Priestia megaterium: one gene and its partner. Each later gene encodes a partner of the first gene's protein in a complex. Links are inferred from orthologs where the notes say so. Each region holds a gene or a part of one and is shown on either strand. Other genes may lie near its edges. The genes, in order: dnaB and dnaG.

Region 1 (3,167 bases):
TTACGTTCTCAAGGCGCAGACACGGTTCTTGTTCAAAAGTTTTTAAAAGAAGATATCACGCAATATGTACAGCGAGCACGCTTTATTGAACATGCAGAGATTTATACAGCAGGTATTGCTATTTCACGAGCTGAACCAAACAAAATGTATGATCAAGTGTTAATTGCGCAAGCTGCAGATACGCTGCTTTCAATCAGCGGAGTGGTTGCTTCGTTTGTTATTTCTAAGCGACGGGATAATCTAATTGGCATTAGTGCTAGATCGCTTGGAGATATCAATGTACAAGTTATTATGGAAAGCCTCCAAGGCGGAGGCCACTTAACGAATGCTGCTACTCAGCTTCAAGACATTAGTTTGGATGAAGCTGAAGAACGGCTTAAACAAGCAATTGATGAGTACTTAGATGGAGGTAAAAAATCATGAAAGTAATTTTCTTAAAAGATGTAAAAGGAAAAGGCAAAAAAGGTGAAGTGAAAAATGTTTCAGACGGTTATGCACATAACTTCTTATTAAAAAATGGTTATGCTGTTGAAGCTACAGGCGGTAATGTGAAAGTATTAGAAGCACAAAAAAATAGAGAGCAAAAAGATGCAGCTGCAGAACTTCAAGCGAACAAAGAGTTAAAAGCAACTCTTGAAGAACTGACAGTTGAATTAACAGCAAAATCTGGTGAAGGTGGCCGTTTATTCGGTTCTATCACAAGCAAACAAATTGCTGAAGAATTAAAGAAAAAGCACAAAATTAAAGTAGATAAGCGTAAAATTGAATTAAATGATGCAATTCGCGCATTAGGCTACACAAATGTACCGGTTAAATTACATCCGGAAGTAACGGCTACTGTAAAGGTACACGTGACTGAACAAAAATAAACGTAAGATTGAGAAATAAGTAAATAATATAAAGGGTTGGCGCGGACTTGTATTTGTTCGCGCCAACATTTATGATGAAAGAAAATACTGAAAGAATATAAGAGGGGCATAGAAATATGAGTGATCTTTTTGCTGATCGTCTTCCGCCTCAGAATATTGAAGCAGAGCAAGCGCTATTAGGGGCCATTTTCTTAGAGCCTTCTTCTTTAACCTTAGCATCTGAACTGCTAATACCTGAAGATTTTTACCGGGCATCGCACCAGAAAATCTTTACATGCATGCTGAAACTTTCTGACCAAGGTGAACCGGTTGATTTGGTAACGGTAACGTCTGAATTAGCTGACCAAAAAATCTTAGAAGAAGTTGGCGGCGTATCGTATTTAAGTGATTTAGCTAACTCTGTTCCAACGGCTGCAAACGTAGAGTATTACGGTAAAATCGTAGAAGAAAAGTCGATTTTACGCCGTTTAATTCGTACTGCAACGCATATTGCTTCAGAAGGATATGCAAGGGAAGACGAAGTAGAAGTTTTATTAAATGAAGCGGAAAAAAACATTTTAGAAGTAGCACAGCGTAAAAACAGCGGTGTGTTTCAAAATATCAAAGATGTACTTGTACAAACGTACGATGATATCGAAGTTCTTCATAATCGAAAAGGTGACATTACAGGTATCCCAACCGGGTTTAGTGATTTAGATAGAATGACAGCAGGGTTCCAGCGAAATGATTTAATCATTGTAGCGGCCCGACCATCGGTAGGTAAAACGGCTTTTGCCTTAAATATTGCGCAAAACGTTGCAACGAAAACGGATGAGAACGTAGCCATCTTCAGTTTAGAGATGGGTGCTCAGCAGCTTGTTATGAGGATGCTGTGTGCGGAAGGAAATATTGATGCACAAAGGCTGCGTACAGGTTCGCTTACAGCTGATGACTGGGGAAAGCTCACTATGGCAATGGGATCTTTGTCCAATGCAGGGATTTATATTGACGATACACCGGGTATCCGAGTAGGTGAAATTCGTTCTAAGTGTCGTCGCTTGAAACAAGAAGGCGGGCTTGGGATGATTTTAATTGACTACTTACAGCTTATTCAAGGAAATGGACGAAGCGGAGAAAACCGACAGCAGGAAGTATCTGAAATTTCTCGTGCGTTAAAAGCTTTAGCTCGTGAATTAGAAGTTCCTGTTATCGCCTTATCACAGCTTTCCCGTGGGGTAGAGCAGAGACAAGATAAGCGACCAATGATGTCTGATATCCGTGAATCAGGAAGTATTGAGCAGGATGCTGATATCGTAGCTTTCTTATATCGTGAAGACTATTATGAAAAAGATACAGAAAATCAAAATATTATCGAGATTATTATAGCCAAGCAGCGTAACGGTCCAGTTGGAACCGTACAGCTTGCTTTCGTAAAAGAGTACAATAAATTCGTTAATCTCGAGCGGCGCTTTGATGACGCAGGAGTGCCGCCTGGTGCATAAAACCTCTCAATATGAGAGGTTTTATTTTATTGTTATCGCATTCGTTCCGCAAAATACGATATATTTGTAATAACTTTTGTTAAATCGTTCGGATTTAATTGACTTTAGCGTGATAAATTGATACACTTATCCATGGTTAAATTATGTCGTAGTGAGCTGTTGCTTACTAAGCGGAGGTGCTTAAGATATGTCTTCAGTCGTTGTAGTAGGAACACAATGGGGAGATGAAGGAAAAGGGAAGATTACAGACTTCCTATCAGAAAATGCAGAAGTGATTGCACGTTACCAAGGTGGGAACAATGCAGGTCACACAATTAAGTTTAATGGTGAAACTTATAAGTTACATTTAATTCCTTCAGGTATTTTTTATAATGACAAAACGTGTGTAATTGGAAACGGTATGGTTGTCGATCCAAAAGCGCTTGTTCAAGAATTAAAATACTTACATGATCGCGGTGTAACAACAGAAAACTTACGTATTAGTAACCGAGCTCATGTGATTCTTCCATATCATTTAAAATTAGATGAAGTTGAAGAAGAACGTAAAGGTGAAAATAAGATTGGTACAACGAAAAAAGGTATTGGACCAGCTTATATGGATAAAGCAGCACGTGTTGGTATTCGAATTGCCGATTTACTAGACCGTGAAGTATTTGAAGCAAAATTAACACAAAACTTAGCTGAAAAGAATCGCCTTCTTGAAAAAATGTATGAAGTAGAAGGCTTTACATTAGAAGAAATTTTAGATGAGTACTATGAGTATGGTCAACAAGTTGCAAAATATGTTGTTGATACATCAGTAGTATTAAATGATGCG
Region 2 (3,215 bases), 710 kb from region 1 along the record:
CTCTGTGCGTGACATAAAGGAGATTGCTTTCTTATGTTTGTATGCTGTAAGCCTAAGAAAATATACCAAAGATGAATATGACAGAACTTTTAAAAACAAGTGACTTTTGTATAGAAAATATAGGTTGTTTATATTATAATAAAAAATTGTGATAAAAAAGAATAGTTTTAGGTTTAGACTTTGTTAAGAACGAATAAACTATTTATATAAAAGTCAAGTCAAAATCGAAAAAAGTATTCGACAAATGCCATCTACAGGAAATAACAAATTGTTAGAAGGAATCTCTGGAGGGATGTAGAATACAGAGTTATAGCAAAAGAAAAAGTAAAGTTTTTGTCGATGCTGATGCATGCCCTGTTAAAGCAGAAATCGTTGAACTTACACATACATATGACATCGAGCTTGTGTTTGTTGCTTCCTATGCTCACATGCAAACAAATCCTACACCAGGAAAATGGGTCTATGTGGATGCAGAAAAGGAAGCCGCAGATTTATATATTTTAAATCACGCAGTCAAGCAGGATATTGTCGTAACTCAAGATACTGGCTTAGCAAGCATGTTAGTAAGTCGAGGGGTTTACGCACTGTCTCCTCGTGGAAAGTACTATAATGACGACGAAATGAATACGGTGCTTTTCTTTCGCTATGTTTCTGCAAAAGAGCGACGGTCAGGGCGTCATACTAAAGGCCCAAAGGCATTTAGTGAAGAAGATCGCCAGCATTTCATTCAAGCTTTTGAAAAAATGTTGTCGAAACTTGCAGGAATTTAGCACTTAGTGAAGAATATTATATGAAATACGGAGCTGTTACTATGGCAAATCGAATTCCTGATGAAGTAATCGACCGTATTCGGCATTCAGTAGATATTGTCGACGTCATAAGCGATTATGTACAACTAAAAAAACAAGGGCGCAATTATTTTGGACTCTGTCCGTTTCATGGGGAAAGCACACCGTCTTTTTCAGTATCGCCTGATAAACAAATTTATCATTGCTTTGGATGCGGTGCAGGAGGGAATTCATTTTCATTCATAATGGAATTAGAAGGACTGTCCTTCACGGAAGCAGCTCAGCAGCTTGCTGAAAAAGGAGATATTCCTTTCGAACATGAGATACATCCTCATGAAGAAGATAATCAAAAGCCTAGCAATAAAATGATTGAAGCACACGAGCTTTTAAAGAAATTTTACCATCATTTATTGGTAAATACAAAAGAAGGCCAAGATGCTTATGATTATTTAATAAATCGAGGGTTTTCACGAGAAATTATCGATGAATTTGGGATAGGTTTTGCTTTAGATTCGTGGGAATTTGTAAGTAAGTTCTTAACAAAACGTGGGTTTAATCCGCAAGAGATGGAACATGCAGGTTTAATCATTAAACGCAACCAAGATGAAACGTACTTTGATCGTTTTCGTGATCGAATTATGTTTCCTATTGCTGACTTGCAAGGCAAAACAATTGCATTTTCAGGGCGCCTGCTAAAAGAGATAAAAGGGCAGCCTAAATATTTAAACAGTCCCGAAACTTCTATTTTTAACAAAAGTCGCACACTCTACAACTTTCACCGCGCTAAAAAACATATACGCAAAAATCAGCAGGTTATTTTATTTGAAGGATTTGCAGATGTTATTTCGGCTGTTAAAGCGGGGTGCCCAAACGCAATTGCAACAATGGGAACTGCCTTAACAGAAGAACAAGCCAAGATTATTCGCCGAAATGTAGAGTCCGTTATTATTTGCTATGATGCAGATTCTGCCGGAATTGAAGCAGCGCACAAAGCAACTGCTATCTTAACAAATGTGGGTTGTACCGTTAAGATTGCTGTGATGCCGGATGGTTATGACCCGGATGATTATATTAAAGAATACGGGGCAGAGAAGTTTCAAAATGATGTTATTAATAGCAGCTTGACCTTTATGGCATTTCAAATGAGGTATCTCCGCCGAAAACGAAATCTACAAAATGAATCTGAACGTATGCAATACATTGAAGACATTTTGAAAGAAATAAGCCTCCTTACGAAAGCTGTAGAGCGAGATCATTATTTACGCCAATTGGCACAAGAGTTTTCCATTTCATTAGATGCGCTTAAAGAACAGCAGTATCAAGTATATCGAACTGAAAAAAAGAAAAAGGATAATGATTCTCCAAATCGAAATAATATAAATAGACAACCAGTCGTAAAGAGAAGCTTATTACCGGCTTATCAAAATGCAGAACGTTTTTTGATCGCTCATATGTTGAAAGATAAGGATGTAGCATTTAGAATTCAAGACCGACTTCAAGGTCAGTTCAATGTTGAGGAACATCGTGCGCTTGTTCTATATTTGTATGCTTATTACGAGGAAGGACACGAGCCTAATCCGAGCGGATTTATCGAACGGTTGCCCGAGTCTTCGTTGTCTAGTCTAGCTTCAGAATTGGCGATGATGTCAATCAATGATGAATTGTCGGAGCAAGCTTTGAATGATTATATCCAAACTATATTGATTTACCCACAAAGGGTAGCGATAGAAAAAAAAGAAGCAGAAAAGCAAGAAGCAGAGCGTCAAAAAGATTATTTAAAAGCTGCGACAATAGCAATGGAAATTTTACAGTTAAAAAAAACGTTAAAATAAACGATGTTGCGTATTAGTCCCACTTTTAGAAGGTTTTCCTTAAAATTTTGGAAGGAGGGGATCTGATGGCTGAAAAATCAGCTCAATCAAAACAACTTGATTCAGATTTAACAATTGAACAAGTAAAAGATCAATTGACCGAAATCGGAAAAAAACGTGGTGTGCTCACATACGAAGAAATTGCAGAGCGTATGGCGAACTTCGAAATTGAATCCGATCAAATGGATGAATATTATGAATACCTTGGAGAACAAGGTGTTGAAGTAATGAGTGAATCTGAAGCAAATGATGACGATGCCGATCCCGATATTCAAGAACTGTCAAAAGAAGAAGAGTTTGATTTAAATGATTTAAGTGTACCTCCTGGTGTGAAAATTAATGATCCAGTTCGTATGTACTTAAAAGAAATCGGACGCGTTGATTTATTGTCAGCAGAGGAAGAAATCAATTTAGCAAAACGTATTGAAGAAGGCGATGAAGAAGCGAAACGTCGTCTTGCTGAAGCAAACTTACGTCTTGTTGTAAGTATCGCTAAACGCTATGTCGGACGCGGTATGCTGTTTCTTGATTTAATTCAAGAAGGAAACATGGGTCT

Evidence for each region.
Region 2: the proteins of dnaB (region 1) and dnaG are in contact, whole or in part, in a crystal structure (PDB 2R6A), measured with the Geobacillus stearothermophilus proteins. The link is inferred for Priestia megaterium from one-to-one orthologs. Residues at the interface, in WP_033016901.1 of Geobacillus stearothermophilus: Ser13, Glu15, Ala16, Gln18, Glu91, Leu92, Asp94, Ala95, Val96, Pro97, Thr98, Ala99, Ala100, Asn101, Tyr104, Tyr105, Ile108; in WP_049624496.1 of Geobacillus stearothermophilus: Lys456, Leu457, Leu458, Pro459, Ala460, Asn463, Ala464, Leu467, Leu535, Leu536, Ile537, Ala538, Gln544, Glu545, Asp548, Tyr549, His552.

What each region holds. Positions count from the first base shown.
Region 1 is NZ_CP085442.1:5,134,263-5,137,429, reverse strand. The notes cover bases 334-3,167. They hold dnaB (replicative DNA helicase), read left to right. Parts: upstream 334-985; coding sequence 986-2,350; downstream 2,351-3,167. Other genes in these bases: LIS78_RS26660 (adenylosuccinate synthase), read left to right, coding at 2,538-3,167; rplI (50S ribosomal protein L9), read left to right, coding at 420-869; LIS78_RS26675 (DHH family phosphoesterase), read left to right, coding at 334-423. Outside these bases: more of LIS78_RS26675, read left to right, coding at 1-333. UniProt on the Escherichia coli protein: The main replicative DNA helicase, it participates in initiation and elongation during chromosome replication. Travels ahead of the DNA replisome, separating dsDNA into templates for DNA synthesis.
Region 2 is NZ_CP085442.1:4,428,599-4,431,813, reverse strand. What follows is about bases 334-3,215. They hold dnaG (DNA primase), read left to right. Parts: upstream 334-811; coding sequence 812-2,620; downstream 2,621-3,215. Other genes in these bases: rpoD (RNA polymerase sigma factor RpoD), read left to right, coding at 2,686-3,215; LIS78_RS23020 (YaiI/YqxD family protein), read left to right, coding at 334-770. Outside these bases: more of LIS78_RS23020, read left to right, coding at 300-333. UniProt on the Escherichia coli protein: RNA polymerase that catalyzes the synthesis of short RNA molecules used as primers for DNA polymerase during DNA replication.